DNA from 2 places in the Paenibacillus sp. 7541 genome. Region 2 is predicted to be linked to the other one. Evidence: predicted binding sites of a transcription regulator. Region 2 holds the regulator's gene; the other holds the start of a gene.
The links. Region 2 encodes CtsR, which represses protease genes until heat stress. Its sites were predicted from a motif close to ATGGTCAATAAAGGTCAAACA; they were not measured.
Positions count from the first base shown of each region.

Region 1: the regulator CtsR is predicted to act here: its motif matches at 5,417-5,437, upstream of clpP (ATP-dependent Clp endopeptidase proteolytic subunit ClpP).

Region 1 covers NZ_NQLZ01000047.1:2,489-18,312, forward strand. Annotated here, with positions in the region: gene gpmI (2,3-bisphosphoglycerate-independent phosphoglycerate mutase) at 1-580, opposite strand, end outside; gene tpiA (triose-phosphate isomerase) at 582-1,334, opposite strand; gene CHH75_RS22840 (phosphoglycerate kinase) at 1,407-2,588, opposite strand; gene gap (type I glyceraldehyde-3-phosphate dehydrogenase) at 2,781-3,785, opposite strand; gene CHH75_RS22850 (sugar-binding transcriptional regulator) at 3,987-5,024, opposite strand; tRNA gene CHH75_RS22855 (tRNA-Arg) at 5,285-5,359, shown strand; gene clpP (ATP-dependent Clp endopeptidase proteolytic subunit ClpP) at 5,517-6,113, shown strand; gene CHH75_RS22865 (PdaC/SigV domain-containing protein) at 6,226-7,299, opposite strand; gene CHH75_RS22870 (ABC transporter substrate-binding protein) at 7,626-8,678, opposite strand; gene CHH75_RS22875 (ABC transporter permease) at 8,758-9,519, opposite strand; gene CHH75_RS22880 (ABC transporter permease) at 9,561-10,412, opposite strand; gene CHH75_RS22885 (ABC transporter ATP-binding protein) at 10,409-11,374, opposite strand; gene CHH75_RS24970 (hypothetical protein) at 11,522-11,851, shown strand; gene CHH75_RS22890 (SIMPL domain-containing protein) at 11,862-12,608, opposite strand; gene CHH75_RS22895 (HPr family phosphocarrier protein) at 12,866-13,135, opposite strand; gene whiA (DNA-binding protein WhiA) at 13,236-14,165, opposite strand; gene CHH75_RS22905 (gluconeogenesis factor YvcK family protein) at 14,171-15,112, opposite strand; gene rapZ (RNase adapter RapZ) at 15,170-15,824, opposite strand, start outside.
Region 2 covers NZ_NQLZ01000039.1:294-16,117, reverse strand. Annotated here, with positions in the region: gene radA (DNA repair protein RadA) at 1-689, opposite strand, end outside; gene clpC (ATP-dependent protease ATP-binding subunit ClpC) at 1,087-3,540, opposite strand; gene mcsB (protein-arginine kinase McsB) at 3,603-4,673, opposite strand; gene mcsA (protein-arginine kinase activator protein McsA) at 4,729-5,253, opposite strand; gene CHH75_RS21055 (CtsR family transcriptional regulator) at 5,280-5,741, opposite strand; gene CHH75_RS21050 (GntR family transcriptional regulator) at 6,149-6,865, opposite strand; gene CHH75_RS21045 (sugar kinase) at 6,874-7,890, opposite strand; gene dagF (2-dehydro-3-deoxy-phosphogluconate aldolase) at 7,883-8,638, opposite strand; gene CHH75_RS21035 (DgaE family pyridoxal phosphate-dependent ammonia lyase) at 8,641-9,744, opposite strand; gene CHH75_RS21030 (amidohydrolase/deacetylase family metallohydrolase) at 9,722-10,822, opposite strand; gene CHH75_RS21025 (hypothetical protein) at 11,082-11,816, opposite strand; gene CHH75_RS21020 (ABC transporter ATP-binding protein) at 11,813-12,514, opposite strand; gene CHH75_RS21015 (GntR family transcriptional regulator) at 12,545-12,907, opposite strand; gene CHH75_RS21010 (ABC transporter permease) at 12,981-13,745, opposite strand; gene CHH75_RS21005 (ABC transporter ATP-binding protein) at 13,738-14,691, opposite strand; gene CHH75_RS21000 (metalloregulator ArsR/SmtB family transcription factor) at 14,914-15,222, shown strand; gene CHH75_RS20995 (SRPBCC domain-containing protein) at 15,224-15,824, shown strand, end outside.

The sequences.
Region 1 (15,824 bases), on a different contig from region 2:
TGTCGCGGTCCATTGCGTAGTAACGGCCAGATACCGTAGCAATCTTGCCGATGCCAATCTCTTCGATCTTGGCGATCAGGTCCTTGACGAATTGACGCCCGCTGTCCGGAGCGACGTCGCGTCCGTCCATGAAGCCATGAATATACACCTCGTCCAGGCCTTCTTGCTTCGCGAGATCCAGCATGGCAAACATATGCTCGATATGGCTATGTACGCCACCATCGGATACAAGCCCGTACAGGTGAAGCTTCTTGTTGTTCTTCTTGGCATTCTGAATGGCCTCAACCAGGGTTTCGTTCTTGAAGAACTCCCCTTCACGAATCGACTTGCTGATCCGGGTCAAGTCCTGATATACAATCCGTCCTGCACCAATGTTCAAGTGGCCGACCTCGGAGTTGCCCATCTGCCCTTCCGGCAGGCCTACAGCTTCTCCGCAAGCGGTCAGTGTGGTGTTCGGATATTGTTTCAGATAACGGTCATAATTCGGCTTATTCGCCTTAGCGACCGCATTTCCTGCCTCCGTATTGCGCAGCCCGAATCCGTCCATGATGATCAGGGCTACCGGTCTTGGTGCTGACATCTTACTTCGCCCCCTCAACGAGTTGAATGTAAGAAGCTGGCTGCAGGCTGGCACCGCCGACGAGAGCGCCGTCAATGTCGCTTTGCCCCAGATACTCCGTTACATTCTCAGGCTTCACGCTGCCGCCGTACTGAATGCGAACCGCAGCTGCAACGTCTTCCCCGTACAATCCTTTCACGAGATCGCGAATATATGCAATCACCTCGTTGGCATCTTGCGCCGTGGAGGATTTGCCTGTGCCAATCGCCCAGATCGGCTCATAGGCAATGACGACATGAACCGCTTGGTCTGCAGGAACACCTGCGAATGCAGCTTCGGTCTGCACTTTGCATACGTCCTTCGTCTTCCCTGCTTCACGCTCTTCGAGCTTCTCGCCAACGCATACAATCGGAAGCAGTCCGTGACGGAATGCCGCATGCACCTTCTTGTTGACGATCTCGTCGGTTTCCGCAAAGTACTGACGACGCTCGGAATGCCCGATAATGACGTAGTCCACGCCCAGATCCTTCAGCATGGAACCGCTGATTTCTCCGGTAAATGCACCGCTGTCTTCATAATGAAGATTCTGAGCCCCGATCTTGATGCTTGTTCCTTTCGCAGCTTCGACCAGAGCCGGAAGCGTTGTGAACGGCGCGCAGATGACGCTCTCAACGCCTTCTACTTCCGCCTTGCCCTTAACTTCCTCGAAGAAGGACGTTGCTTCCGGAACCGTTTTGAACATTTTCCAGTTGCCAGCTATGATTGGTGTTCTCACTAGGTTCACTCCTTAAATATTCCCCGCCATCCCGCGGGGAACTGCTATCTTGCGTCTTTACCCATTCGTGTCTTACTTGTCGTTCAGAGCCACAACGCCAGGAAGCGCCTTGCCTTCCATGAATTCAAGGGATGCGCCGCCACCCGTCGAGATGTGGTCCATCTTGTCAGCTACACCGAACTTTTCAGCTGCTGCAGCCGAGTCTCCGCCGCCGATCACCGTGTAAGCAGACGTTTCCGCACAAGCTTGCGCTACAGCGCGAGTACCGTGGCTGAACGGTTCGATTTCGAACACGCCCATCGGCCCGTTCCATACGACCAGCTTGGAGTTTTTAATCACTTCTGCATACTTCTCGCGTGTCTTCGGACCGATATCAATGCCTTCCCAATCTGCTGGGATGCTGTCGATCGTGACCACCTTGGTGTTTGCATCTGCACTGAAATCGTCAGTTACTACGATGTCTTCCGGCAGGTAGAAGTTTTTGCCCAGCTCTTTAGCTTTCTCAATGAAGCCAAGCGCCGTATCCAGCTTCTCTGCATCCAGCAGGGATTTGCCGATTTCATGGCCTTGCGCCTTGAAGAACGTATAGGCAAGTCCACCGCCGATGATGACATTGTCAGCCAGTGTAAGCAGGTTGTTGATGACATCGATTTTGTCCTTAACTTTGGAACCGCCGATGATCGCTGTGAACGGACGATCCGGGTTCGACAACGCTTTGCCCAGAACAGACAGCTCCTTCTCCATCAGAAGACCGGATACAGCCGGCAGATGATGGGCAATGCCTTCTGTCGAAGCATGCGCACGGTGAGCTGCACCAAATGCGTCATTGACGAACAGATCAGCAAGCTCTGCGAATTGCTTCGCCAGCTCCGGATCGTTCTTCTCTTCGCCTGGATAGAAGCGCACGTTCTCAAGCACGAGCACATCGCCGTTTTGCAGCTTCTCCACTTGAGCCTTAACCGCTTCGCCTACAGCTTCATCCGCCTTCGCAACCGGTTTGCCAAGCAGTTCGGACAGGCGCTCGCTTGCCGGATTCAGGCGCAGCGATTCAACAACCTCGCCTTTCGGGCGACCCATGTGGCTGGCGAGAATGACCTTCGCGCCTCGCTCAATCAGGTAATTGATGGTTGGCAGTGTCTCGCGGATACGAGTATCATCTGTTATTTTACCATCCTCAAGCGGTACATTGAAATCGACCCGGACAAAGACGCGTTTGCCGTTTACTTCTACATCACGTACACTTTTCTTGTTCATCTCCACGTTCCTCCTAGAAACTATTCTCCCCAGCCGACAGCAGGTGCTCTTCATCTCTTTATGTCGTCCAAAGCCCGGCGTGTTGTCTATGTGTTTAAGTGCATGGCTTATGGCTTAAAAACAGGAAAAACCATGAACCAAAGAGGAGCACCTTTAAGCGGAACTCCTCTTCGATTGAATGGTTTAAATCAATTACAGACCTTTGCTTGCGATGTAAGCAGCGAGGTCAACAACGCGGTTGGAGTAGCCCCACTCGTTGTCATACCAGGAAACGACTTTAACCATGTTGTCGCCAACTACCATAGTAGAGAGCGCATCAATCGTGGAAGAAGCCGGATCGCTGTTGTAGTCGCTGGATACAAGCGGCTCGTCGGAGTAGTTCAGGATGCCTTTCAGCGAGCCGTCAGCTGCAGCTTTCAGCGCATCGTTAACTTCTTCTTTGGTTACGTTCTTGGACAGCTCAACAACGAGGTCTGTAACAGAAACGTTCTTCGTAGGTACGCGCATAGCCATACCGTTCAGTTTGCCTTTCAGTTGTGGCAGGACAAGGCTAACTGCTTTTGCCGCACCAGTTGTGGAAGGAATGATGTTCTCAGCAGCAGCACGAGCACGACGAAGGTCCTTGTGCGGCAGATCGAGTACTTGCTGGTCATTCGTGTAAGAGTGAACCGTAGTCATCATGCCTTTCACGATGCCGAACTTCTCATCAAGAACTTTGGCGAAAGGAGCCAAGCAGTTCGTTGTACAAGAAGCGTTGGAGATAATGGTGTGGTTAGCTGGATCGTATTTGTCTTCGTTAACGCCCATAACGATTGTGATGTCTTCGTCAGTAGCTGGAGCGGAGATGATAACTTTCTTCGCGCCGCCTTTCAAGTGAGCGGAAGCTTTTTCTTTAGCAGTGAAGATACCTGTGGATTCAACCACGATTTCAACACCGTATTCAGCCCAAGGAAGAGCTTCTGGATTACGCTCAGCGAATACTTTCACTTCACGGCCGTTTACAATAAGCGCGCCTTCTTTAGCTTCAACTGTTGCATCCAGTCTTCCGTGAGTTGTGTCATATTTCAAAAGGTGTGCCAGTGTGCTCACGTCAGTCAAATCGTTGATTGCCACGATTTCAACTTCACTGTTGTTCAGCGCAGCGCGGAACACGTTACGTCCAATACGTCCAAAACCGTTAATACCTACTTTAACCATTAGCAGTTCCCTCCATATTTGCTTTATTTGTATATATTCAAGACCGCCAAAAGGTCAGTCATGACAACAATAGCTTGAATGTGCGGCCAATGCCTGCGAAAAAGGGACAATTCCATATGATCGCAGCACTTCGGGCTCCATTCAGGCATGCAGCACTTAGGCGCTCCACCCCGTTCAATCCTGGTCCATGGTCCTTTAATGCTAGAGCGTCTCTATTTCCTTCATAACTTCCAGCGCAGCCGCTTCGTCCGTGACCAGAATGTCTTCATGGCCGAATTTCAGCACAGCGTGGATCGCTTTGCCCTTGCTTCTTCCTCCTGCGATGCCAATAACGATCTCGGTGCGCATAATATCTTCAAGCCGAAGACCGAGCGTAAGCATCTTGTGTACGACCTCACCTGATTCGCTGAAATAGTATCCGAAGGATTCCGCAATGGCACCGTCTTTCTGCAGACTGTCAATCGAGCCGTCATCCAGCTTGCGCCTGCGGGCCATCTCCATGGCGTCGCCGATGCCGTGAATGATAATGCGTGATTGACGGATGACATGCACAATCTCCTGAATATGCTGATCATGCACAAGAGACTGATAGGCATCCTCGCCCAGCAAATCCGGTACATGCAGCAGCCGGTATTCCGCGCCAACCCGTTTGGCCATCTTGGAAGCGATCGTATTCGCCTGAATCTCCACACTCTCTCCAAGGCCGCCCCGAGCCGGTACAAACCAGCTTCCCTTCAAAGGGCCGCCGGCAAGCGCGGTCATCTGCTCTGCCACTTCGGCAAGCGTTGATCCGCCTGTGACGGCAATCGTGTCTCCGCTATGAACATAGCTGAGGAGCGTTCTTGCTCCGACACGGCCAAGCTCACGCTTCACATCCGGGGAGGATTCACTGTCGCCAGGAATGACAACAACCTTGCGCAAGCCATAAGCCTTGCGAATCTTCTCCTCCAGGCGGGCCAGACCGAACAGCTCCTTCATCATCGGCTCCAGCTGTTCCAGCAAACAGATGCCGGCATCGCTGATCCGCATTCCGACCGTCTCGATCTCAATCAGACCTTGTGCCTTCAGAAGATCGGTCTCCGCTCTGAGCACACGCTCGGTCATCTCGAGTGATCCGGCGAGCGTCCTCCGTCCGACAACTCCAGACAACCTGATCTGATGAAGGATCGTATACCTTCGTTTAAGAGTGTCCATGAGATCTGGCAGAAGCTGCTCTTGTATTTCTAATAGGTCACGCATGCATTCCACTCCTGCAAACTTCGTCTCGACGCTCTTTATGTTGGACGTAAAATGTCCCGGGTAAGCAATTTAAGTCCCACCCTTATTCTACTCAATTATTATGCAGGTTGCAAGGGGTCCGAAAGTATATTTCTCAGCCTCAGGCATTCTTATACATTATGGCCAAATGATGCTTGGGTCTAGACAAAAACAATCTTTTGAACGACTTCTTGTCTTTTGTTCAAACTTGTTGTATAATCAATTTCGTTGCTAATTTTTATGCGCCCGTGGTCCAATGGATATGACGTAGGCCTCCGGAGCCTGAGATCGAGGTTCGATTCCTCGCGGGCGCGCCATATCATCATTACTGTTTACCCGCATAGTGCCTGAGATGGCTCTTTTTTTTACCCGATAGTTTGACTTTCTTTGACTTTTTGATTTGAATTGTTTATCATGTGGGTAATACGGTAACAGTATTTTAAAGAGGACTGTACTTAAGAGGAGGTTTTCCACGTGAGTTTTATACCTATGGTCGTTGAACAAAGCAACCGCGGCGAGCGGGCGTACGACATCTATTCCAGATTGCTGAAAGACCGCATTATCTTCCTCGGCTCCGATGTAAATGACGTGGTCGCCAATTCCATCATTGCCCAAATGCTGTTCCTGGCAGCAGAGGACCCTGAAAAGGATATTCATCTTTACATCAACAGCCCGGGCGGTTCGATTACCGCCGGCATGGCCATTTACGATACGATGCAATTCATCAAGCCGGATGTTTCGACCATCTGTGTCGGCATGGCGGCTTCGATGGGCGCGTTCCTGCTGAATGCAGGTGCCAAGGGCAAGCGCTTCGCGCTGCCTAACAGCGAAATCATGATTCACCAGCCGCTTGGCGGCGCACAAGGCCAGGCAACGGATATCGAAATCCGCGCCCGCCGCATTCTGAAGATGCGCGACAAGCTGAACCGCATCCTCGCAGAGCGTACCGGTCAGCCGCTTGAGCGCATCGAGAAAGACACCGATCGCGACTACTTCATGACTGCTGAAGAAGCCAAGGAATACGGCATCGTCGATCAGGTTCTGGAGAAAACTCCGGCGCAAGGACTGTAAACTCAGCCGGAAACCTTATTTGCATAAAAAAACGGGCAGGCGCCGAATCGGTGCCTGCCCGTTTTTTCCATAACTCTTGTACTCGACGAGTCTGCTTACATAACTGCAGCCCTTACTTCCACTCCTTCAGCTTCAGCTCAAACTCCGGAAAACCGTAAGCATACGCCGTGTACTCATACAGCTGGAAGAAGAGCACCGCTGCGCCGTCCTTCAGGTAGAAATCGGCATCGTCCGATACGCCTTCAAACCCGCCGAGATAGCCCTCATTGGCTTTGAATTTCTTCAATACATAATCATTCAGCTTCTTCTTGCCGTCACCCTTCAGGTTAATGACGTCCCCGAGGCTTTGCAGCGATCCGTCCTCCAGCGAGAACGTATAACCCTGGCGGTAAGTCATCCCATGCGCCCCGCCCGTATACGTGTATTCACTCGTCAAGATGCTGAGCAGCCCCTCTGCGTTGTAGGTCACTACAAAATCGCCCTGGAACTCATACTCCATCCCCGGCTCAGGCGATGGCGCTTCCGCAACCTGCTCCTTCGCCGCCTCGATGAACCGCTCGGCATGCTGCTTTAGCGTCTCGTTGATCGCAGACTGCGCTTTATCGTTGCCAAGACCGCTGATCTGGGCATAGCGCACTTGAATGTTGGCTTTATCCGTGGACTCCTTCAATGTTTTGGCAGAAATTGTGATCGCATTTTGCTTTTTCGGCACCATCGAAAGCGTCTTCTGCGCCGCATTCCACTGTCCTTGAACGCCCATATAATCACTGAGCACTTTATACGGGATATACAAACGCCCATCGATGATCTGGCCTCCAGGCTCCCCTATGTAAAGCCCGTTAACCGATAGGCCGATGTCTTTCGAGGCATACACCACCGCTTTCAGACGGTTGTATCCATCGCCCAGCGTATAAGCACGCGCTTTAGCATCATACTTAATCGGCAAACCGAGCGCGTCTCTGACGGCGGTAGCTGGCACATATGTAACACCGTTGGACAGGATTCCTTTTTGCGGCAGCACTTTGCCATTCCATTTCAGAACAACTTCCTTGCTGGACTTCTTCTGGCTGGCCGCGGCCGCCTGTGCCGATCCGTTCGCCTCAATCACCTGCCCGGTCCATCCGAGGCTTCCGATCAGAACACCAGCTGCAATGAACGATGCACATATACGGAGATTACGCTTCATTTCGAAATTCCACCTTTGTCGTTTTTGTTATGGGGTCAATTGAATAAGTTGCTGTTATTGTTCACTTCCTTTCCCATTATAATCCTTCATGCTTGGTCTATAGGTAACAATACGAATGACAATTTTGATTCCGGGGCCGAGGGCCTATCCCCGCTCATGCCTTCCCGGCCAAACTCCCTAACCTCGGGATACAGCGGCGAGCTCAGGTTCGAGAAAATGACTTCTCCAGACATAGGTCCGAGGATGTGACGGCATACAAAGAAAAGGCCTGTCGATTCGACAGACCTTTTCCCGCTTTCTATATTTAACAAACGATAACAGCTTTGTTACCGGCCGCTCTTCAGTTCGCTCCACAGACGGTCGTACAGCTGCAGCGCCTCGCCCACATTATCGAGCCATTCGGTCCGCGCCAGCTCTTCGTCTGTCAGATTGATCATCGTATTGTTGCGATAATCTTCGCTGTGGAATTCCATCGCTTTGGTATTCGGATTGCTGTATCCGATATACTCAAAGTTCTTGGCGCTCACTTCAGGCTCCAGCATGAAGTTGATGAACTTCTCGGCCAGTTCCTTGTTCTTCGCACCTTTCGGAATCGCATAGTTATCGGAGAAAATCGTCGCTCCCTCTTCAGGCACAACATAGGCCACATCCGGATTCTCAGCCGCGATAAACGCCGCATCCCCCGACCATACGCTCGCAATCCAGCCCTCTTCCTGCATCATCTTCTGTTTGATGCTGTCCGTGTCGAAGGCAAGCACATTCGGAAGAAGCGTCTTCAGCTCCTCCACCGCTGCGGTAATCTCCGCCTCGTCGGTCGTGCTGTTCGATTTCCCGAGCTTCTTGAGCGCCAAGCCGATCACCTCGCGATTATCGTCAAGCAGCAGCACCTTGCCCTTATATTCGGGATTCCACAGATCTTCCCAGCTGTTAATCTCATCCTGAATATACTTCGTGTTATATGCAATGCCCGTCACACCGGTGGTGTACACAATCGAATATTGGTTGCCCGGATCGTAGGACGGGTCCTTGAACGTGTCAGAAATGTTCTCGAAATTCGGGATATTGTTCATATCCAGCGGCTCCAGCAGGTCTGACTCAATCATCGTTTTGACCATGTAATCCGAAGGCTGAATCAGATCATATCCGCTTCCGCCCGCATTGATCTTGGCCAGCAGATCCTCATTGTTGGCATAGTTGTCATAAGTGACCTTCACATCAAACTTTTCCTCGAAATCCTTCAGCACCTCGGGATCAAAGTTATCCGCCCAGCTGTAAATATGCAGCGTTTCCTTCTCTGAGCCACAGCCTGCCAAAAGGCCTACCGACAATACCCCAACCAAGCCTGCCGCCAGCAGACGGGTCCATCCTCTTCTTTTCAATTCCTTATCTCCTCTCTTCCTCGTTCCGTTTTTTGGGATCTTTTGAGATCATCCCTCTATCCGAAAAAGCAAATTTGCTTTAAATCGGCAATGTCTTGTGTTTCTTGTCATTGTTGCCCCGGTTAAGAATGTATTGGGACAGCAGAATCAGGGTAATGCTCACCAGGATCAGCAGTGTACACAGGGCGTTAATCTCCGGCGATATCCCCCGCTTAACCTGGGCGTATATATAGATTGGCAGCGTCGTTGAACTCGGCCCCGCCACAAAAAAGCTCACCATAAAATCATCCAGCGACAGCGTAAAAGCAATCAGTGCACCGGATATAATCCCCGGGGCAATCTGCGGCAGCGTCACATGCCGGAACGTCTGCCACGGCGTGGCGCCAAGATCCTGCGCAGCCTCCTCCAGCTGCTTGCCCATGCCTGACAGCCTTGCTGTCACAACTACATAGACGTAGGACAAGCTGAATGTAATATGCGCAATCATCACCGTCGTCTTGCCTAGCGGCATGTTCAGTTGGCTGAACATCACCAGCAGCGACAGCCCCATAATGATGTCCGGGATGATAACCGGGAGATACAGAAGCCCGTTCATGCCGCTGCGTTTCTTGCCGCGCAAATCTCGCAGCGCCAGCGCCGCCGCTGTGCCGAGCATGGTCGACACCACTGTGGATGTAATCGCGATCGTCAGGCTGTTCATCAGCGCTTCCCTGACATGGCGATTCTGGAACAAGGATGTGTACCAGTCCAGTGTGAAGCCTTCCCAGTTGCCGCTAAGTCTCGCGCTGTTAAAAGAATAAATGATAATGATCAGAATCGGCATATAGATGAAGGCCAGCATCAGGTACGAATGGATCCCCAGCAGGGGATGGCTGCGCTTCTTCACGCTCTTCCCTCCCCTACTCGTTGATGACGAGCCTGCATCGCCCGGTTAAACAGCAGAATCAGGATCAGGGATGTCACGACAAAAATCACTGACAGCGCCGCGCCGAACGGCCAATTACGTGCCCCCAGAAACTGCGTCTGAATAATGTTGCTGATCATGGTCGACTTCGCACCGCCCAGAATATCCGTCACCACAAACATGCCGGAAGTCGATACATAGACAAGCACCGCACCGGTCATGATGCCCGACTTGCTCTGCGGCAGCGTCACATGCAGGAACGCCTTCCATCTGGAAGCGCCGAGGTCGCTTGCGGCGTCCAGCAGACGCTTGTCCATCTGCTCCAGCGCCACGTAGATCGGCAGCACCATGAACGGAATGAAGTTATAGACCATGCCCATCAGCACCGCGCCGTAGGTATACAGCATCTGAATCGGCTCATCAATCCAGCCGAGCCAGAGCAATGCGCTGTTGACGACCCCTTGCGTTCGCAGCAGCAGCACCCAGGCATACGTGCGGATTAGAAAGTTGATCCAGAACGGAATCGTAATCAGGACCAGCCCCCAAGTCTGAACCCGCGGGGACGCGTTCGCTATATAATAGGCCAGCGGATAGCTGACCAACAAACAGATGACCGTAGTCAGAAGCGACAAAACCAGCGTGTCCCAGTAGATCCCCAAATACAGCGGATCAAAAAAAGTGCGGTATCCCTCCAGGTTGAACTCAAATACAACTCGGCCAAGCGTGTCCCTCGACAAAAACGAGATGCCCACCACGATCAGCATCGGGATCACTAGGAACAATGACAGCCACAACAGGACCGGCGGCAGGAGAAATCGGGAATTTCTCATGGCTCGATCATCACCTCGTCCTTGTCGTTCCAGTTCACCCCTACAGCCTCACCGATCTGCCACGGACGTTCATCCGATATATCGAGCGCCACCGTCACTTTCATTGGCTCGCCATCCAGCTGCACCAGCAATTTATGCACGCTGCCCAAATATTGAATGTCCTCAATGACACCCGTCTTCTTCGCACCCGGCTCCCGCTGAGCCACCATCTTCTCGGGCCGAACAGCGATAAGCCCCTCCGGCGATGAGAAAATATTGTTCTCCCCGACAAAGGTTGCAGCGAACAGGGTCTGCGGTCTCGCATAGATCTCGCGCGGCGTGCCGATCTGCTCCACCTTGCCATTATTCATAATGACGATCCGGTCGGACATCATCATCGCTTCTTCCTGATCATGCGTCACATAAACAAATGTAATCCCAAGCGTACGCTGCAAATGTTTCAGCTCGGACTGCAAGTTTTTGCGAAGCTGCAAATCCAGCGCGCCAAGCGGCTCGTCCAGCAGCAGCACCTTGGGCTTGTTCGCAATCGCACGCGCAATGGCGACACGTTGCTGCTGACCGCCGGAGAGCTGATGCGGAAAGCGATCCCGCAGCGCCGACAGCTGGGTCATTTGGGCAGCTTCATCTACACGCTCCTTGATCTGGGCACGCGGCATCTTCTTCATCTTTAGCCCAAACGCGATGTTATCTTCAACGGTCATATGCGGAAATAGGGCATAATGCTGGAATACGAGGTTCAGATCCCGCTTGCTTGCAGGAACATCCGTCACGTTCTGCCCCGCGAGCCATACCTGTCCATCCGTAGGCTGCTCGAAGCCTGCGATCATACGGAGGATCGTTGTCTTGCCGCAGCCGCTTGGGCCCAGCAAGGTCAGGAATTCCCCTTCCTTAATGGAGAGCGACAGCGGATGCACGACCGCCTGTCCCTGAAAATGTTTTTCAATCTGGACAAGCTCAATCATAGCATCAACCCCTTTCTAATGGTGCCCTTACATGGGATAGAGCGTGAATACTTGCGCGCTTATATTCGCGGGCCTGTTCGAAACCAGTAAGAAGAAACGGCAATTCTGCCCGAAGGCAGACCCGTTTCTCAAGAATAATCGTATATCATGCGTCGTTTAAGAAAAAAAAGCCATATCCATGGGTATGGCTTTACCGATGTTCATCAAATTCAGTTTTTTGCATATTCACTATACATTGTTTTCCCACTATGTACAACACTTTTCTGCGGATTTCGACAGGGTAAAGACGGGATATTCTTCAAGAACATGGCAGCGCTGGGCGAGCAACCGGAAACCCTCATCCCCAGCTTCCGCAGTGGACAAGAACGAAGCCCTTGTCTCAACACAAACACCCGCCTGCATATACAGACGGGTGCTGACCAGCCCTCCAGCAGTTCTACGCGCTGCATCGCAGCGGCACAAAGCCCGAGAGCTTAATTCCGACATACTATTTCAGCTCATATTGAACGTTAAGCTGGGTAACAATTTTGATCTCGCCCGGCTCAAGCGAGGTGCCAGCACTTTCTGCTTTCGACGCCAGGCCGTCCGCCGCGGCAAACGTAATGATATCATTCATCGCCGAACCTTCCGACACATTGATGATCGCTCCAAGCTGACGCTTGGCTGCATTGGCAATGGCGCGCGCCTTCAGATCGGCATTCGCAATCGCCTTTTCAATCACTTGCGCCTCGTAAGCATCCCGATCGGCAACCGAGAAGCGGGCGTTGCCAATGATGTTCGCACCCGCGTCAGCCGCTGAATCCAGCACGTCTCCGACCTTCGTCAGGTCAAGAAGCGTAACCTCAAGCGAATGATAAGCGGTATAGCTCTTCAGCGTGCGTCCGCCTTCATCCGAATACGTGTAGTTTGGCTGTACGAAGAACTGCTCCGTTTTGATATCCTTCTCGTTGATCTTCCATGTATCCTTCAGCAACGCTGTAATCTTCTGAACTTTCTGCGCATTGCTTCTTTGCGCCTCTTTTGCTGTTGCCGCCGTAGACTCACTGCCAATGGACAGGTAGACGATGTCCGGCTTCACAGAAATTTCGCCTTTACCCACCACTGTTACCACACTGCGCGGCGTCTCAGCCGCATATGCTTCCGTTGCACCCCCGATTCCGGTGACAGCTGCGCCTCCGGTCAGCAGCGTCCCTGCAATCATCACTGCACCAACCCGTTTAACCCACTTGTTCATTGTTCATTCGCCTCCTCAATTTTGGCCCTTGTATGCTTGCCTTACCCTTCTAACGGTGCTCAGTTGGTAAATGTTGCATCAGACGCTGCGAAATTATCATATTTATTATGAATCATGGATCCCTGCATGGTATGCATGACAAAAAGACGGGCAACCGCTCCCGTCTCATCCCAACCCATTATGTAGAATACCCCTCGCTTGCTTATGTTAAAAAAAGCCTTGCAGATGACAAGACTTTTCTTAATGACAGGTATTGTTTATTGATTTTCGAGCTCTTCCTTGCTCACCAAATTCATGAGCGAGGTAACCGCTTGCTCAGCGTCGGCTCCTTCTGCGCTAATGTAAACCTCAGTTCCGGAACTGATAGCTAGGCTCATAATTCCCATGATACTTTTGGCATTTACTTTTTTATCATCTTTTTCGACGAAAATTTCAGAGGAATATTTATTCGCTTCCTGAACGAACAGCGCGGCCGGTCTGGCGTGTAGACCCGTCTTCAGCCGAACGACTACCGGGTGCTTTGTCATGAAAATTACCCCCTATCTTATAAATCTGCTGAATTGAAAGCGCGGTGATATTTTATCATATTATAACATTTAACCATACAGGACACTAGCAGAAAAAATGTTATCCGTTTCGAATCTTTTCCGCCAGTTCATCAATCTTGCGAAGACGGTGGTTTACCCCGGATTTGCTGACCGTCCCCTTGAGAAGTTCCCCGACTTCCTTCAGGTTCATATCCGGATGAGCCAGCCGAATTTCGGCGACCTCCCGGAGCTTGTCAGGCAAGTTCTCCAGGCCGACTTCCTTCTGCAGCAGCTTGATGTTCTCAATCTGGCGAATCGCCGCCCCGATGGTTTTGTTCAGATTGGCCGTCTCACAGTTGACGATGCGGTTGACGGAATTTCTCATATCCCGCATGATCCGGACATCCTCGAACTTGAACAACGCCTGATGCGCTCCGATCAGGTTCAGGAATTCGATGATTTTCTCGCCTTCCTTGATGTAGAAGATGAACCCTTTCTTCCGCTCAATACAGCGGGCATTCAGGTGAAATTCATTGGCAAGCTGGACAAGAGACTGACAGTGCTCCTCATACATCGTGGCGATTTCCAGGTGATACGACGAGCCCTCCGGGTTGTTGACCGAACCCCCTGCCATGAAGGCACCCCGAAGATATGCCCGCTTGCAGCAATTGTTGCGGACAATCTGCTTGTCAATCCGTGGCTGAAACAGAAATCCTTCCGACACAATACGCAGCTCCTTCAGAATTTCCTGAACCTGAGCCGGTATGCGGACGATGTATACATTATTCTTCTTCAAACGCATTTTTTTACGCACCAAAAGTTCAGTATGCGCCTGGAAATGCTTCTTGATTAAGGAATAAATGCGCCTTGCAATCGCGGCGTTCTCCGTCGAAATATCCAGAATCACCTTTTTGTTCGAAAGCTGAACCGATCCGTTCATCCGGATGAGCGCAGACAGTTCCGCTTTCTCGCAGCAGCCCTGGCTTTCGACCATGGTCAACTCTTTCTTGGTTTGAGCCGCAAAGGACAAGGTACTCACCTCTTTCGTGTTATCCAGTCTTGCACCAGCTGAAAAATATGTTGGCTCAGCTTATCCGCATCGTGCCGCAAATAGGTTCGAAACAGCACAAGCTTGTCAGCGATGAGCTTATATCCTCGGCTGGTCACCTCATCACGGTCCAGGTACACAGGCTTCGCGCCTTTCTGTGCATACTTCTCCTGCACCTGAGGAGGAATGTCTCCATCATTAACAATAACATAATCAAACAGATGAAGGCCAATATGATCGTATACCGCCTGCAAATGATCACTTACTGTATAATTATCTGTCTCTCCTGGCTGTGTCATGACATTGCATACAAACATTTTGATAGCATCCGATGCCACAATCGCCTCGGCAAGCTTGGGGACAAGCAGATTGGGCAGAATACTCGTGTAGAGACTCCCGGGCCCAATCAGAATCGCATCCGCCTGTCGAATCGCCTCAAGGGCTTCGGGAAGAGGCTCCACATGCTCCGGCTCCAGGAAGACTCGCTTGATTCGCTGGCCAGCCTCCGGAATTTTCGATTCACCGGTCACAATCGTGCCATCCTCCATCTCGGCGTGCAGCACAACCGCTTCGCCAGCCGCTGGCAGAACCTGTCCGCGAACAACAAAAACCCGGCTCATCTCCTTAACAGCCGTGACAAAATCGCCGTGCAAATCCGTCATGGCAGCCAGGATGAGATTGCCGAGGCTGTGCCCGGCCAGTCCCGAGCCGGTTTCGAAACGGTATTTCAATATATCAGACATTAGCGGCTCCACATCGGCGAGAGCCGTGAGTACATTTCTTATATCTCCCGGAGGAGGCATTTGCAGCTCACTGCGCAGAATGCCGGAGCTCCCTCCGTCATCCGCTACAGTAACAATCGCCGTTATGTCGATCGGCTTTTCCTTCAGGCCCCGGAGCATGACCGACAGCCCGGTTCCTCCACCCATCACGACGATGCGAGGGCGCTTTGTTGCTTGCTCACCCAAGTTTATCACTTCCCCTAATTAATGCCGATCCCGGTCAGAATCACGATGGCTTACCGACACCGCTTCCGTTTCGCTGGCACCCAGCATCTTGCCAAGATATTCCGCAATCGCCACCGAACGGTGCTTGCCGCCCGTGCAGCCGATCCCGATAATAACCTGGCTCTTGCCCTCCTTGCGATACTGCGGAATAAGAAAATGCAGCATATCCAGCAGTTTCGTCAGAAACGTCTGCGTCTCCGGCCACTTCATGACATAATCATATACGTCGCTGTTCTGTCCGGTGTTCGGGCGCAGCTGCTCCACATAATGCGGATTAGGCAGAAAACGCACGTCAAAGATCAGGTCGGCGTCAATCGGGATTCCGTATTTAAATCCAAAAGACGTAATGTTGACCGACAGCATACTGGTCTCCAGATGTGTAAAGCGGGAGATGATCTTCTCCTTCAATTTCAGCGGCTTCATATGGCTTGTATCGATGACCTGAGTCGCCGAGTTTTTCAGTTCATCCAGCATTTTGCGCTCCAGACGGATGCCATCCAGCGGCATGCCTTCCGGAGCAAGGGGATGGCGGCGCCGGCTCTCCTTGTAGCGTTGAACCAGCACCGAATCGGTTGCGTCGAGGAACAGAATTTCACACCGAATCGTGAAATGATCCTTAATATAATTCAACGAT
Region 2 (15,824 bases):
TGCTCCAACATGCGCGGTCCAGCAATGGCCCCTTCCTTGGTCACATGGCCAACGAGAACCGTGGCGATGCCCTTCACCTTGGCTAGGCGCATAAACCGGGATGTGCATTCGCGCACCTGAGCTACACTGCCAGGCGCACTCGTCACCTCCGGCAGATAAACCGTCTGAATGGAGTCGATGACAACAAAGCCCGGCTGCACGCTCTCGATCGCCTCTTCAATCGCCTCCAGGTTCGTCTCGCACAGCACGAACAGCTCTTCGGACAGCGCCCCGAGCCGATCAGCACGAAGCTTGGTCTGGCGGACCGATTCCTCTCCCGATATATACAGCACCCGCACACCACTCTGTGCCAAACGGTTCGAGGCCTGGAGCAGCAGCGTGGACTTACCGATCCCGGGATCCCCGCCGACAAGCACAAGGGAGCCGGGAACGAGCCCGCCGCCGAGAACACGATTCAGCTCCGTAATCCCGGTCTGGATACGGGGTTCCTTGCCACTCTCTATATTTATGATCGAAAGAGGTTTTTCTTTACTATGAAAAAGAGGGGAGTTCCTCCCCTGGGTCTTGACAACTGTCTCGGTCTCCTCCACCATGGAATTCCATGATTGGCAGCCCGGACATTTACCGTACCATTTAGGGGCTTCATAGCCGCATTCAGTACAAGTAAATTTCGTCTTAGTTTTGGCCATGAATGTCTCCTTTATCACGTTCGGTCATTGTCGGATTCCGTAAAAGACTGCAAAATCAGACATTACTCAAAGTTTACCATTGAACACAATTCATCGTAAAGACTATTCAGTAACTTTAGGTGCCTATACCCATGGTTTTATAAGGAAGTTGTCCCTATTGTTGATTTCGGTGTGGCGGCACACTTTTTTTAGCTATAATTAACCGTTGTTTAACAAATTTGTCTATCGCCGTCGGATTTAGGATGATCGTTGCATAACACACGTTAGAAAAGTGCAAACACATTTGCGCAAGTATACGCAGAGGAACCTGGCTGATCCCGATAAAAAAGCATGAGCGCCCAAGGACGAATCCCCCCGGACGCTCAGTGCAGTTCTTCTATTCAATCGATCTATATGATCATTCCGCTTCGGCAGCGGCAGTTACTTTGCCTGTCTTGCGAACGACCAGTTCGCCGTTCTCCTCGTCGATGACCACCGAGTCGCCTTTGACCACATTGCCCTTCAGCAGTTCCTCGGACAACCGGTCCTCAACATGCTTCTGCAGTGCCCGGCGGAGCGGACGAGCACCGAAGGCCGGGTCGTACCCTTCCTTGGCAATGAAGCTCTTCGCTTTGTCGGTCAGCTCGAATTCCACGTTGAATTCCAGCAGCCGTTTGCGCAGCTCGTCGGACATCAGCGTCACAATTTCGGCGATGTGCTTCTCTTCGAGCGAGTGGAACACGATGATCTCGTCGATCCGGTTCAGGAACTCCGGACGGAAGCTCTTCTTCAGCTCATCCATCACTTTGCCCTTCATGTTGTTGTAGTCGCGTCCGGCATCGCTCGCGGCGGTGAAGCCAAGCGTCGAGTTGCGCTTGATCGCCTCTGCGCCCACGTTGGACGTCAGAATGATCAGCGTATTCCGGAAATCGACCACGCGGCCCTTGGAATCGGTCAGACGACCATCCTCAAGCACTTGGAGCAGGATGTTGAACACTTCCGGGTGAGCCTTCTCGATCTCATCGAGCAGCACAACGGAATACGGCTTGCGGCGAACCTTCTCGGTCAGCTGGCCGCCTTCTTCGTAACCAACATATCCCGGAGGCGCTCCGACGAGACGCGCAGTGGAGTGCTTCTCCATATACTCGGACATATCGATCCGAACCACGGCGTTCTCGTCGCCGAACATCGCTTCGGCCAGCGCACGAGCCAGCTCCGTCTTCCCGACGCCTGTAGGGCCGAGGAAGATGAAGGAGCCCATCGGGCGCTTCGGATCCTTCAGACCGGCGCGCGCACGGCGCACAGCACGGCTGACGGCTCTCACCGCTTCCTCTTGGCCGATGACGCGGCTGTGGAGAATCTCCTCCAGCTTCAGCAAACGTTCGGTCTCTTCTTCCTTCAGCTTGTTGACCGGAATGCCGGTCCAGTTGGCTACAACGTCCGCGATATCCTCAGGGGTTACCTCGGAGTCCGTGCGGCCTTGCTTCTCTTTCCACTGATTCTTCGTAATTTCAAGCTCTTCACGAAGCTTCTGTTCCGTATCGCGAAGCGCGGCAGCCTTCTCGAATTCCTGGCTTTGGACCGCGGCGTCCTTCTCCTTGCGGATATCCTCCAGACGCGCTTCCTGATCCTTCAGGTTCGGCGGAATCGTGTACGTATGCAGACGGACTTTCGATCCGGCCTCATCGATCAGGTCAATCGCTTTATCCGGCAGGAAGCGGTCTGTAATGTAACGGTCCGACAATTTTACCGCTTCCTCGATTGCTTCATCCGTTATTTTCACACGGTGATGCGCTTCGTAACGGTCACGCAGTCCGTACAGGATCTGGATCGCTTCCTCCGGAGACGGCTGATCGACCGTAATCGGCTGGAAGCGGCGCTCCAGGGCTGCGTCTTTCTCGATATATTTGCGATATTCGTCCAGCGTCGTTGCACCGATGCACTGCAATTCGCCCCGAGCAAGGGACGGCTTCAAAATGTTCGATGCATCAATGGCGCCTTCCGCACCGCCAGCGCCGATCAGCGTATGCAGCTCATCGATGAACAGAACGATGTTGCCGGCCTGACGAATTTCATCCATGATTTTTTTCAGACGGTCCTCGAACTCGCCCCGGTATTTCGTGCCTGCCACGACAGAGCCCATATCGAGTGTCATGACCCGCTTGTCGCGAAGCGTCTCCGGAATTTCATTGTTGATGATCCGCTGCGCCAGCCCTTCGGCAATCGCCGTTTTACCAACGCCCGGCTCACCGATGAGCACCGGATTATTCTTCGTACGACGGCTGAGCACCTGAATGACACGCTCGATTTCCTTGCTGCGGCCGATGACAGGGTCCAGATTGCCTTCCTTGGCAATGGCCGTCAAATCCCGGGCCAGACTATCCAGCGTCGGTGTGCTGACGTTCTGTGGCGTTCCGTGATGGCTCGACACGGCTTCGCTGCTTCCGAGCAGCTGAAGCACCTGCTGGCGCGCCTTGTTCAGGCTGATGCCGAGGTTGTTCAGCACGCGTGCTGCGACGCCTTCTCCTTCACGGATCAGACCGAGCAGAATATGCTCAGTCCCTACATAAGTATGGCCTAATTTGCGAGCCTCATCCATCGAAAGCTCAATGACTTTTTTGGCGCGAGGCGTATAAGCAATATTCGTCGGCTGCTCCTGTCCGCGTCCGATCAAGCTCTCCACTTCGTCCTGGATTTTCTCCAGTCCAAGGCCGAGGCCGATCAGCGCTTTCGCTGCAATGCCGTCCCCTTCACGGATGAGTCCGAGCAGGATATGTTCTGTTCCAATATTGTTGTGGCCCAGACGAACGGCCTCTTCCTGAGCGAGTGCCAGCACCTTTTGCGCACGTTCTGTAAATCTGCCAAACATCATCGTATTGCACCTCCACGTTCGATTCGTATCGTTATTATCGTATTGCGGTTCGTTTCATATCATTAACTACAAGTATGACCAAGTGTTTCCCGGATCAGCTTCGCCCGGTAGACATCCCGTTCCGAAGGATTCATGTTCTCGCCGAATGTCTTCTGCAGAAAGCCGGGCTGTGTCTTCACATTCAGCTCATTCATGACCGAGCTTGGCGGTCCTTCCAGAATGCCCAGATCCACCCCGAGCCGGACATCCGACAAGCGCTGTGCCGCTTCCTTCGAATCCATGACCGCCGCATAGGACAGAATGCCGTAGGAACGCATCACCCGGTCCGTAATCCGGATCTTGGATTCATTCAGAAGCCGCTCTCTGGCGTTCTTCTCATGTTCTATGATCTGAAGCACGACACTGTGCAGATTTTCGATAATTTCGGCCTCGGTCTGCCCGAGCGTAATCTGGTTCGAAATCTGGAACAGGTTGCCCAGCGCCTCACTGCCTTCTCCGTAAATCCCTCGGACCGTCAACCCTACCTGCGACACCGCCGACAGAATCCGGTTGATCTGCTGCGTCATGACCAGCGCCGGCAAATGCATCATCACCGAAGCCCGAAGCCCGGTGCCGACATTCGTCGGACAGCTGGTCAAGTAGCCCCGCTTGTCATCAAAGGCATAATCGACTCTGGACTCGAATATATCATCCAGCGCCGATGCCCGCTCCCAGGCTTCATGAACCTGAAAGCCGGGGTACAGGCATTGAATGCGGAGATGATCCTCCTCGTTGATCATAATGCTTACCGATTCATCATCTGTCAGCACCACAGCGCCGTTGCGGGACTCGCTGGCCAGATTCGGACTGATCAGATGCTTCTCAACGAGCACCTGTTTGTCCAGATCGTTAATCTCATTTAACGGTATGACATGCAGCACGCCGAAGTCGTTCAACAGCTGCTCATCCTCGATGACTTTGGTCAGGCGCTCAAGCACTTCACCGGACTGCTGGTTCGTTGCCAACAGCGGGAAAGGAAGATGCTGAAGGTTGCGGGCTACCCGGACGCGAGTGCTAATGACAATGTCGGAGTCCTGACCGCTTCCACGCATCCATTCGCTGAGCGCATGTTCCGTAAACCGAAGATTGGACATCACGCAATCCCTCCTACTTCAAGTCCAGTTTCATTGGCTCATCGCTCACGAAGCGCTAACCTTGAGCCATGTTCTTCTCGAGCTCTCGAATTTGATCCCGGATTTCGGCCGCAGCCTCAAACTCTTCACGCACGATCCGATATTGAAGTTCCTTCTTCAATTCGTCGAGTCTGCGCTTGAGCTTGATCCGGCCGCCGCTGCGCTTCGGCACTTTGCCGATATGCGCCGTATTCCCATGAACGCGCTTGAACAGCGGGTCCAGACGATCCGAGAAGTAGTTGTAGCAGGAGCTGCAGCCGAAGCGTCCGACCTTGCTGAACTGGGAGTAGGTCATGCCGCATTCTTCACACCGCAGAGATTGTGCCGATATCGCACCTGGCGTCTGCCCTTTTCCGGAAGGATCCAGATCCAGGAGGCCCGACAATAAACTGTGTATAGAAAAACCATTCGACGTTCCGGGGATCAATTCCCCTTTTTCTCGGGCACAGAATTCACAAAAATGAAATTCTGTTTTCTCCCCGTTCACAATTTTGGTGAAATGGAGCGTTGCTGGCCGTTTGCCGCATTCCTGGCATAACATATCACATGCCTCCTTAACAGACAGACTCACTTACCTAATAAAGATACAAGCATGGCCTTCATAATCCGGGCTCTCAGCTCATCCCGATAAGGAAGCTTGACGTTCAGGCACTCCCGAGAAATTGCGGCGCGCATCAAGCAAGCCTCCCGCTTGGTGAGCAACCGGGCTTCCTCAAGCTGATAAATCAGCCCCTCTGCCACCGTCTGGTCAATCATATTGCCAATCGTGTGGTTAAGATGCTTATGAAGCGCCGAATGCTGCGGCAATTCGATACGCTGTATACGAATATAGCCGCCGCCTCCGCGCTTGCTCTCCACGAGAAACCCCTTCTCGAGCGTGAACCGTGTGCTGATGACATAATTGATCTGGGATGGCACGCATGAGAACTGCTCCGCCAGATCATTCCGCTGGATCTCAACGGTTCCTTCCGGGCTTTCCTGTATAATGCTCTTTAGGTATTGTTCGATAATATCAGAGATATTACGCATTGTCTGTTCATCCTCCACTGCTTGAAACGTAAAGATGGATAGGGATCTTACACGTCCGCACAGAGCCTTGCTTATAGGTTGAATTAACCATAATCAAAAACTGCGAACCCTTCGTTGACTTTGACTTTCTTTGACTTTAACTTTATTATAGCACATTTTTTTATTTTGCCAAGGGCTTTCTATTATGATGTTCCATTCACGCCTCACATCATTATTGTACCCCATTTCCAGCCTGTTTATAGCCCTGAAGGCAGCCTTCCGCTCACAGCCCCCTGTACACACAAAAGAGCATCCCCCAATCCTTATGGCAAGGACGGGAATGCTCTTGATCTATGTGCTGCTGTTCAACTCCTAGTGCCGGGCCGACCCCGGACAATAACCGGGAGCCATCGACAGAACTGGAGGTCTTACAGATCATAGGTGATCAAATAATGCTGGAGCTCCGTGTTGTAGTAGCCAATGCTGTACTCTATAATCGAGCCTTCGGCATCATAGGAGGAGCGGAGCCTTTTCAGAAGCGGTGTGCCCGGCTTCACCCCGAGCAGCCGTTCGGTCTCCTCCTGCGCCGGTGCAACCGTGAACCGGTCACGGAATTGCTCCAGCGTGATTCTGCTCTCTTCAATCCTGTCATATAGTGAGGGAAGCTCGCTTTGATCAAGCTCCTCCCCCAGGTCAACTCTGGATGAAATATAATGAATATAGTGAATGTACGGTTGACCGTCCAGCAAATACAGGCGCTCAATATACCGGCAGCGTTCGCCGAATTTCTCGTACAATTCGGTGCCCGGCTCCGGCTGCGTCCAGCCAAAGCTCAGGTGCTGCTTCTGGATCTGATGACCTTCCTCGACCAGAATCTCGGTGAAGCGTTTGCCCTTGGACAGCTTAGAAAAAGAGGTGTTGCGGATCACAATGGTGCCCACGCCGCTTCGCTTGTCCACATAACCTTCCTGGTACAGCTCCTGGATTGCGTTGCGGATCGTCATCTTGCTGACGTTGAATTCCCGCTCCAGCTGCGGCTCGGACGGAATATGGGACCCGAGCGGATAGACGCCGTGCAGAATGCGGTCTTTTATAATTTTTTTGATCTGCAAATATAGCGGACCGTTCTTCCGTGTAATCGTCATCTCTGATCTTACCTTTCAACATCTGACATGTGCTCATTCATCGCCTGGACAATCTCGCGCTCATTGGCCGTAGGCGTATCCCCGGTCACGGTATGCGCAAGCATTCCGGCAGCGGCTGCGAACTCTACGGTGCGCTTCGGGTCATACCCTTCGAGGGTGCCGTGAATTATGCCGCTTGCATACGCATCCCCGGCCCCGATCCGGTCGTGAACCGAGAAGGTGAGTTGCTTCGAATATTCGAAAGCGCCCCCCGTATAAATATATCCCTGCAAAGAATGCGTATTATCGCCGTTAATGCTGCGATGAGTGCCGGCTGCAACCTTTATATCATACTTGGTTGCCGCCTGTGGAATCAACTCCTCCAGCTGCGCCCGGCGTTCCGTCTTCGTCGTGGTCAGTCCCAGGATGTACATCGCATCCTTCTCATTCATGAACACCACATCCGCCAAGGACAGCATCTCTTCATAATGCGGTCTGGCATAAGCATAGCGGTCCGCCCCCCACAAGGAAGGCCGATAATTGCAGTCAAAGACCACCTTGCCGCCGCGGGCCTTGACGGCACGGGCGAGGCTTTTCATTTGAGAGCGTACCTGATCATTCATCGCAAGCGTAATCCCGCAAAAATGCACCAGATCAATGCTGTCAGCGATCGCTTCAAAGTCGTAGACATCGTCTCCCGCGGTGTTGAAGCTGCTGCCGAGCCGGTCGGTGTAAGTGACCCTGCCCGGACGGACGCCAAAGCCGTTCTCCAGAAAATACATGCCGATATATTTGCCAGCCCTGCTGACCAATCCGGTATGGATGCCAAGCTTACGCAGGTAGGCCAAGGCTGCCTCACCCAGCGGATTATCCGGCAGCGTGCTGATCAGATAACCGGTATGTCCGAGGCGCGACAGCGCAGACGCAATATTGACACCCGTTCCCGAGAAGGAATAATTCAGATGACTCTCCTGTGCCAAGGATGCGTAGCCCGGAACCTGAAGCCGCATCATGACCTCGCCGAACGCAGCGATAACCTTAGGCATACTGATCCACCAGCGCTTTAAGTTTCTGATGCAGCTCTTGAACATCACTCACGATCGTATCTCCGCTCGCGGCGTCGATGATGGACGAGTAGACATGCGGAATGACCTGCTGTACCCCGGCTTCCAGTGCGATGCGGACAATCGCTTCAAAATTGTCCTTGTCGATGCCGCCGGTCGGCTCAAGCGCAAAGCCCTCCTCGGCACATGCCTTGGCAACTGCTCGATACTCATCTTCGAGCTTAAGCCCCTGCATCGGGAAGTATTTTAGGGCATTGCCCCCCATATCACGCACAAGAGCAATTGCCGCCTTAACCGGCACAACCGCATGCTCGCTGTTAGCCGCGCTATACGGCCCCGTGGAGATATTCACATAGCCGACCTGTCCGGACGGGGACACCAGGCTGTTGATCCAGCCGTCAGCACCGTTAAGATTGGCCCGGGTGGCTCCTACCGCCGGGAATACCTGATTGATATGCGTGCCCGGGTAGCTTTTTACAATCTCGGCCACGACAGCGGCCTGACGATTGTCGCCTGCCCCAAGACCGATGGACACGGCATCTTCAATCGCTGCCCCGTACTCCTTCATCGCAGCTACCGCTTCCTGCACAGTGGGATAATTTTTCGAGAGAACGCCAACGAGCACATATCCTTCCGCCGCTTCGAATACTTCTTTTGCATTCTGAATGCTGCCAGCCAGGACGTTCAGCGCAGTCCGGTTCTTGTACAATCTGTTATCGATGTTTGCCATAATTATTTGCCTCCTGCTATTTGCTGAATTCTTGAAATAATGACCTGCAAATCGTCTCCCGCCAAAGAGCGCGGATCGATATCGAAATAACCCTGACGCACGCCGTAGTCCCTCGTGTAGATGGCAATTTCGCCCTCGCGGAGCTGATCGTTCATCTCCTTGGCTGTCACGCCTGCCTCATCCGGATTCACCTTCACCCGGCCTCGGAATATCGCGCGTCCTGCCTCATCCTGCACAATCGCAACCTCGATGCCCGGGAGAACAGACAACCCCTTCAGGGCTTCCAGCGCGGCCTTCTCCTGCTCACTCTTGTCTTCCTTGACGATGTATTCATCCAGCGCCTGCAGCAAGCCAAACGTGGTCTCTTTGCCAACCTTCATGCTGCGACCAATGCCGTGAAGCTGTACCTTCACCCATTCGATATACTGACGCTTGCCGCCCACGATGCCGGAGGTGGGCCCTTCAATCGCTTTCGACCCGCTGTATATAGCCAGATCGCCGTACTTCACATATTTATGGATATCTTCCTCGGCTGCCGCATCGATGATCAGCGGAATGTCATGCGCCCGTGCCACCTCGGCGGCTTCCTCAACCGATATCATATTCTTCTGAACACAGTGATGGGACTTCACATATAAAATAGCCGCGGTATGCTCGCCGATGGCCTCCTCAATATGCTCCTTGCGGCCTTCATTGGCATACCCCACCTCAACGACTTTGCCGCCGCCAAGGTATACCATCGTCTCTACCGGCGCCCCATACTGAACATTATGCCCTTTGAGCATGATGATCTCATTGTTCGCGATCGGTTCTTGATGCAGCCTGTCGCTTCGTCTGCGGTTGCCCTGGGTCACAATCGCCGCCACGGACAGCGCGATGCCGCTGGAAGCCGAGTTCACCACGACCGCAGCCTCCGATCCAAGGATACGGGCGATGTAGTCGCCAGCTTTGTCCACCAGATCGGCAATTTCCACATAACTCTGTCCGCCGATTCTCATCGCTTCCATGACCGTATCCGTCGGGGCTGACACCCCGAGAATGCTCATGCGCCCGCTCGCATTAACAACTCGCTTCAATCCGTATTTAGCATGCAGTGAATGATCCATGGACCACAACTCCTTTTGGCTCAATATATCGTTTGGCAATTCTCGTCTCTCCCTCGGAGTCCGTCAGTTCAATATCCCCCTCGGTGACGGTAAACAGCGTCAGATGCGCAGGATCCCCAACCTGGATCCGCCCAAGCTCAGGCCTTCCCAGCCAGACGGCTGCTGCTTCAGTCACTGCTGCAATCACTTCGTTCAGGCTGTAGCCCAGCAGCAAAAACTTGGACATCACATGAGCCAGACTGTACACCGGGCCGTTCAACCGGTTACCTCTGTAAATATCCGAACTGATCGTGTTCGGGGCAATCCCGTGTCTTCTGGCAAATTCGGCGACCCGGAAGGAGAAGCTGGCAGTTCCATGCCCGACGTCCAGATGTACCCCGCGCGCAATAGCTTCCTGAAGCGCCGGCAACGGGTTACCATCCGGGGTGAACAGATTGTTCGCCTTCCCGTTCAAGTAATGGGTGACGATGTCACCCTTCTCCAGCAGGGAAATGACCTGTTCAATCCCGGGAGGGCCTGAGCCGATATGCACCATCAGCGGCAGCGATGTATCAAGCGACAGCTTCCTCGCCCGCCGCAGCGGCTCCACTCCTTGCTCCTTAACGACGCTCCGGCTAATCCTTGCCTTCAGTCCGACAATTATATCCCGGTAAGACCCGAGCGCTTCCATGACGCGCTCAGCATCAATCCAGTCCAAATTCGACAGCTCATCAATGCGCTCCAGCCCGATGTGCGAAATGTTCAGGAATGCGAGCACGTTGGTCTTGGCCCGCGCCGCATCCTGCGCCAGTTCTCCGATACGGTCTGCACCGCAGCTGCCTGCGTCTACAATGGTGGCTACCCCTTGCTTGACGCCGATCTCATCAATTTCGTCACCGTAGGGATCCAATCCGGGAACCGCATGCACATGCATATCGATCCAGCCGCTGGAGACATACTGTCCCGAGCCGTCATACACCTTATCCCCCTGGGCCGAGTTAGCCGGGGTTATAGCCGCAATCCGGCCGTTCTCAACGACAATATCCAGAGATGTACCCTGTACCGTCTGGACATTGCGAAGTACGAGTTGCTTTTCCAAGATGGCCTCATCCCTTCCTTTCCCATTCCCTGTTGCAATTCCTATACTGACTGTCCTGAGCCACTTGCTTAATGAATCCGTTCCAGTTACTGCTATCCATCTTACTGTCTTCCCTAGCATAGCATAGATTCATAGCGATGTGAATATAACGTTATAATGTTTGATGGTAAAAGAAATGGCAAGCTCGGCCCATTCGGTCACCAAGCTTGCCTTCGTTGTCTATTTTTAAAACCCATATTTCGTAATAACCGCGACTTGCTCAGGCTGCTACCTTCCGTTCAATCAGATATGCTGTTGCATACAGGAGGAGGATGGAGACTATAACTTCAAGTATCGCATCCCCCCAGGACTGACCCACCGGGCCAAGTTGAAAGAACACTCCTTCTTCGTTAATAGACCCGCTTTGCGACCAGTATCCATCTCCAAACAGCTTTTGGGACACCCATCCGATGATAGAGTGCAGCACAAGGAATGTAAGGATGCCGATCCAGACTCCGGCTCTACTTGATGTAGTTCTAGATACTGCAGTAGCAAAGAAAATCGTCAGCATCAGGAAGATAAAGTTCCAAACGAGCATGATCAGTGCCTTCAGGTAGTCCCAATTATCGAAAACGGTGTGGAATGCCAAGCTGGAATCGTGAAGACCAAGCAGGTTGAAGTACATCCACAAGTGAAGCAGAACCACTGCACCTAAGCACAGCACACCGAGACACCCCATCAGCAAAGGGGACAGAATCGACCATATGGAATGGAGGGGGAGCAGACGCCGCTGATAGCTCTTGATGTTATAGTCGAAGGTTTTCACCACAAGCACTACCATTAGCACACCAACGGAGCTGTAGGCCATGATACCGAGACCCAGCATAGCGGCCGGAAGCCATCCCCACATGAATCCCATGACCATGATGGCGATTTGAGCAATGATCAGAACTACGAGTGCTCCTAGCACCGTGGTAGAGTTGCGTTTCCAGTCGTATTTCAGAAGTCTCATCATTCCGCGAACACCCCTTTGAACATCTCATCTACACTTTTTCCATGCTTCATGCGGATATTCTCAACTTCATCATGCAGCACAATTTCACCATTTCGTATAAACACAACTTCATCAAATATTCGTTCAATGTCCCTTACAAGATGTGTGGAAATGATCAGTGAGCTGTCCTCATTATAGAACTCCACAATTGCGTCCAGAATTTTGCCTCTGGCTACCGGGTCCACCCCTCCGATCGGTTCATCCAGCATATACAGCCGGGCATTGCGGGACAGTGCCAGCGTCAGCTGCAGTCTCTCATTCATCCCTTTGGACAGCGCGCTGATTCGATCGTTAAGCTGAATATTCATAAATTCCAGCATGTTGTGTGCCTTCTGGACATCGAAGTCCTGGTAGAAATCCTGAAAAAATGCGACCGCATCCGACACCTTCATCCATGCTTCCGTCAGCGGCCGGTCCGGCATGAACGAAACGATAGACTTGGTATCAAGCCCGACCGGGGTTCCGCTGATCGTCACATGGCCTGAGGAGGGCTGCAGCAGTCCGGCGGCAATCTTCATAAAGGTGCTCTTTCCGCTCCCGTTTGTCCCCAGCAGTCCGATGATTTTTCCGCTGCCAATGTTCAGGGATACGTTGTTAAGAGCTGTTCTTCCTCGCATATATACTTTACTGACATGGTCGAATTGAAGCAGTTGATCCATGCTGTACATTCTCCCTTCTCATATTACCGGTTATGGTTTCACCGCATCGGTTACGATCGCTACGATGTCTTGCTCTTCAAAGCCCAGCTCCTGCATGCCTTTGATGAAATTCTCCAGCAGTTCGCCAGCCATTTCTTTTTTTATCGTCATAATTTTCTCTTCCTCACTGGTTACGAATCGGCCCAAGCCGCGACGTGTTTCCACGATACCTTCACGCTCCAATTCTTGAAAGGTTCGCTGCACTGTATTCGGATTGATTTGCAGCTCTGCTGCAAGCTCACGGACAGATGGAATTTTATCACCGGGCCGAAGCTTTCCGATCACGATTTCTTTCTTCAGGTAAGTCATAATTTGCAAATAGATCGGCAGGTTATTATCGAACTCAATACTCATGCTCCCGTTACTCCTTTCGGCCACTCTTCCCTACATGCACCTATACTAGCGTCGTTTGAACTAGCTCATTTTCCTAGGCGACATCCCGTTTATTAAACGTGATAAATCCAGCCATAAGAAAGAAGAGAAGGTATGCAGCGAGAACAATAATAGAAAACATCAAACTCATGCCCGGAAATACTGCTCCGGCGCCTCCATCATACATGGACAGATCGACGTTGAAAAACAGCAAATATTTCGCCCAGCTATATCGGGCTAACAGCTGAACCGCAAGGCTTTCCGCCACGATCATAAACATGCCGATCCCGATGGCAGATCCTGTGGAGCGGGTGAGAATGCCAGCTGTGAAGGCCAAAGTTACATAGATGGTGGTGTACACCATGTTGTATCCGCCTGCCCTAAGCACTTCACTAAGCGAAGTCGCACCGGGGCCTTCTACTGGGCCAAACACCAATTGACCGGTCAACACCGCAGCTATCCCGAGAAAAACGACAAGGGTTGCGGAATAAATCAGGACCATAACATATTTCGAAGCCAGAATTTGAGACCGTGTCTGCGCTCGAATCAGCAAAAACTTGATTGTCCCCATGCTGTGCTCCTTCGATACGGTGCCGGCCGTCATAACAATCGCAAGCAGCGTCAGCATCGCCCCCATCCCCCTGGTCGACAGCGCCATCTCCGCAAAACCATAGCCATCCACTGTTCCCTGCGCGAACTCAGACAGAATAAACGCCACAAAAATGACCATCCCTGCCAGCAAAAGATACGGTATAAAGAAGCTGCGTTTCTTAAACATCTTCAGCCACTCATTCCAGAGCAAATATCCAAAGCTACGCAATGCGGTTCCCTCCCGTCCATTTCAGGAATTCATCCTCAAGCGAGGACTTGCATTCTTCTACACGATAAACTCTGACTCTTGCTGCAGACAGGGAGTCGATAAGGGAAGGAATATCCTCCTCTGGGAGCTGTACTGTGACTGTCCCGTTATCCGGCTGCGTCTCCAGCACCTGAATTCCTTGATGAAGCTGGGCCGTCTGCTGCGCGAGCCCGACATCGTTCACTCGCAGCGAGATCATCACTTGCTGTTCCTTCGCATTATCCGCTGAATGATCTCCAATCAAGCGTTCAGTTAGCAGCTTGCCCTCCTGAATGACCACGACCCGGCTGCACATCAATTCCATCTCCGACAGCAGGTGACTTGAGACGAGTATGGATATGCCCTCTTCCTTAGCAATCTTCTTCAAGTAATCCCGCATTTCGCGAATGCCTGCCGGATCCAGTCCGTTCGTCGGCTCATCCAGAATCAGGATGGAAGGGCTGTGCAGCAATGCCTGGGCGATCCCAAGCCGCTGACGCATCCCTAACGAGTAGGCGCGGACCTTCTTATGAATCGCATCCTGCAGTCCGACCAGCTTCACCACTTCCATAATCCTTCCGATGCTCACACCCTCGGCCATGCGTTGATACTGTCTCAAGTTGTCATAGCCGCTCATGTATGGATAGAACTCGGGATTCTCGATAATCCCACCGATGTAACGAATTGCATTTACAAAATCCTTCTTAATACTATGCCCCTGGACGAACACATCACCGCTGGTCATTTCAATCAGGCCTACAATCATCCGGATGGTTGTTGTCTTGCCTGCACCGTTAGGGCCTAGCAAACCTACAACCTCCCCCCGGTAAATATCAAAGGTCAGCCCGTCGACAATCTTTCGATTGCCGATCGCTTTCGTCACGCCTGCTACTGACAGAACCGCTTGGCTGGTTTCCGAGACCGCCATTGCTGCATTTCCGGCTCCCCCGTGCGCCTCCCGCTCGGCGGGCGCATATGATCCGTTCATGTTTCCACTCCTCATCCGTGTTGGTGTCATAGTTAAATAGTACACTAGTGTTTTGGTATTGTAAATAGTTATTTTTATAAAAAATTTGACATCTATGCTGAATAGGATTAATCTATTTCATATAACCTTATGGTTATATTTTATTCAGGAAGGAGATACTGGATGAGCGATATATACCGGGCTATATCCGATCCCATCCGAAGACAGATTCTGAATATGTTAGCTGAACGGGAACTTCCCCAATTGGAGATTGTAAAGTCGTTTACCATCTCACAGCCTGCAATTAAGAAACACCTTGCTATTTTGTTAGAAGAGAAGCTTGTACTCGAGCGACGGGAAGGTAAATATTGCTTTTACCGATTAAATACCCCTGTTTTCGAAGTAGAGTATCAGCGTCTTCAGAATGAAATCGGACGTATTCTGGACAACAAGCTGAATCGATTGAAACAATATCTTGAGGAGGAGTCTTAGTATGGGAAACATTTTTAACCATGTCAAAAGAGAGATTCTGATCCGCTCGACACCAGAACGAGCATGGAGCGCATTAACCGATCCCGAGGAGCGAAACCGCTGGGAGACACGTCATTGTCGAATCGACCTGACCGTAGGAGGGATTGTCGAACTGGATTATGGGTGGGGCGTCTCTTACCGAGGTAAGATCGTTGAGCTGATTCCATACAAGAAGCTGGCCCTTCAGAACGAAGCCGGAGAGTTCACAATATGGACGCTCGAAGAGCATGCTGATGGAACACTGGTCGCGATTGAATACACTGGACACTGGGCCAGTGAACAAGAGTATATGATGATGGACAATATGGCGTTTGGTACGTATCGTTTTATGCAGAATATGAAATATGTGCTTGAGGATAGCAAAGACATCCGCTCTTCCTTCTGGACTAGTTGGATCGGTGTTCAGCATTATACATACCAGGATCACGAAGTGTCTGGCACCAAGGTCCTCGAGGTTATTCCTAATACGTCTGCAGATGGCATTATCGAGGCAGGTGATGTCATAGTGCAGGCGGATGATCATTGTATCCAGAACTATGACCAACTCGAGGAAAAAGTAACCT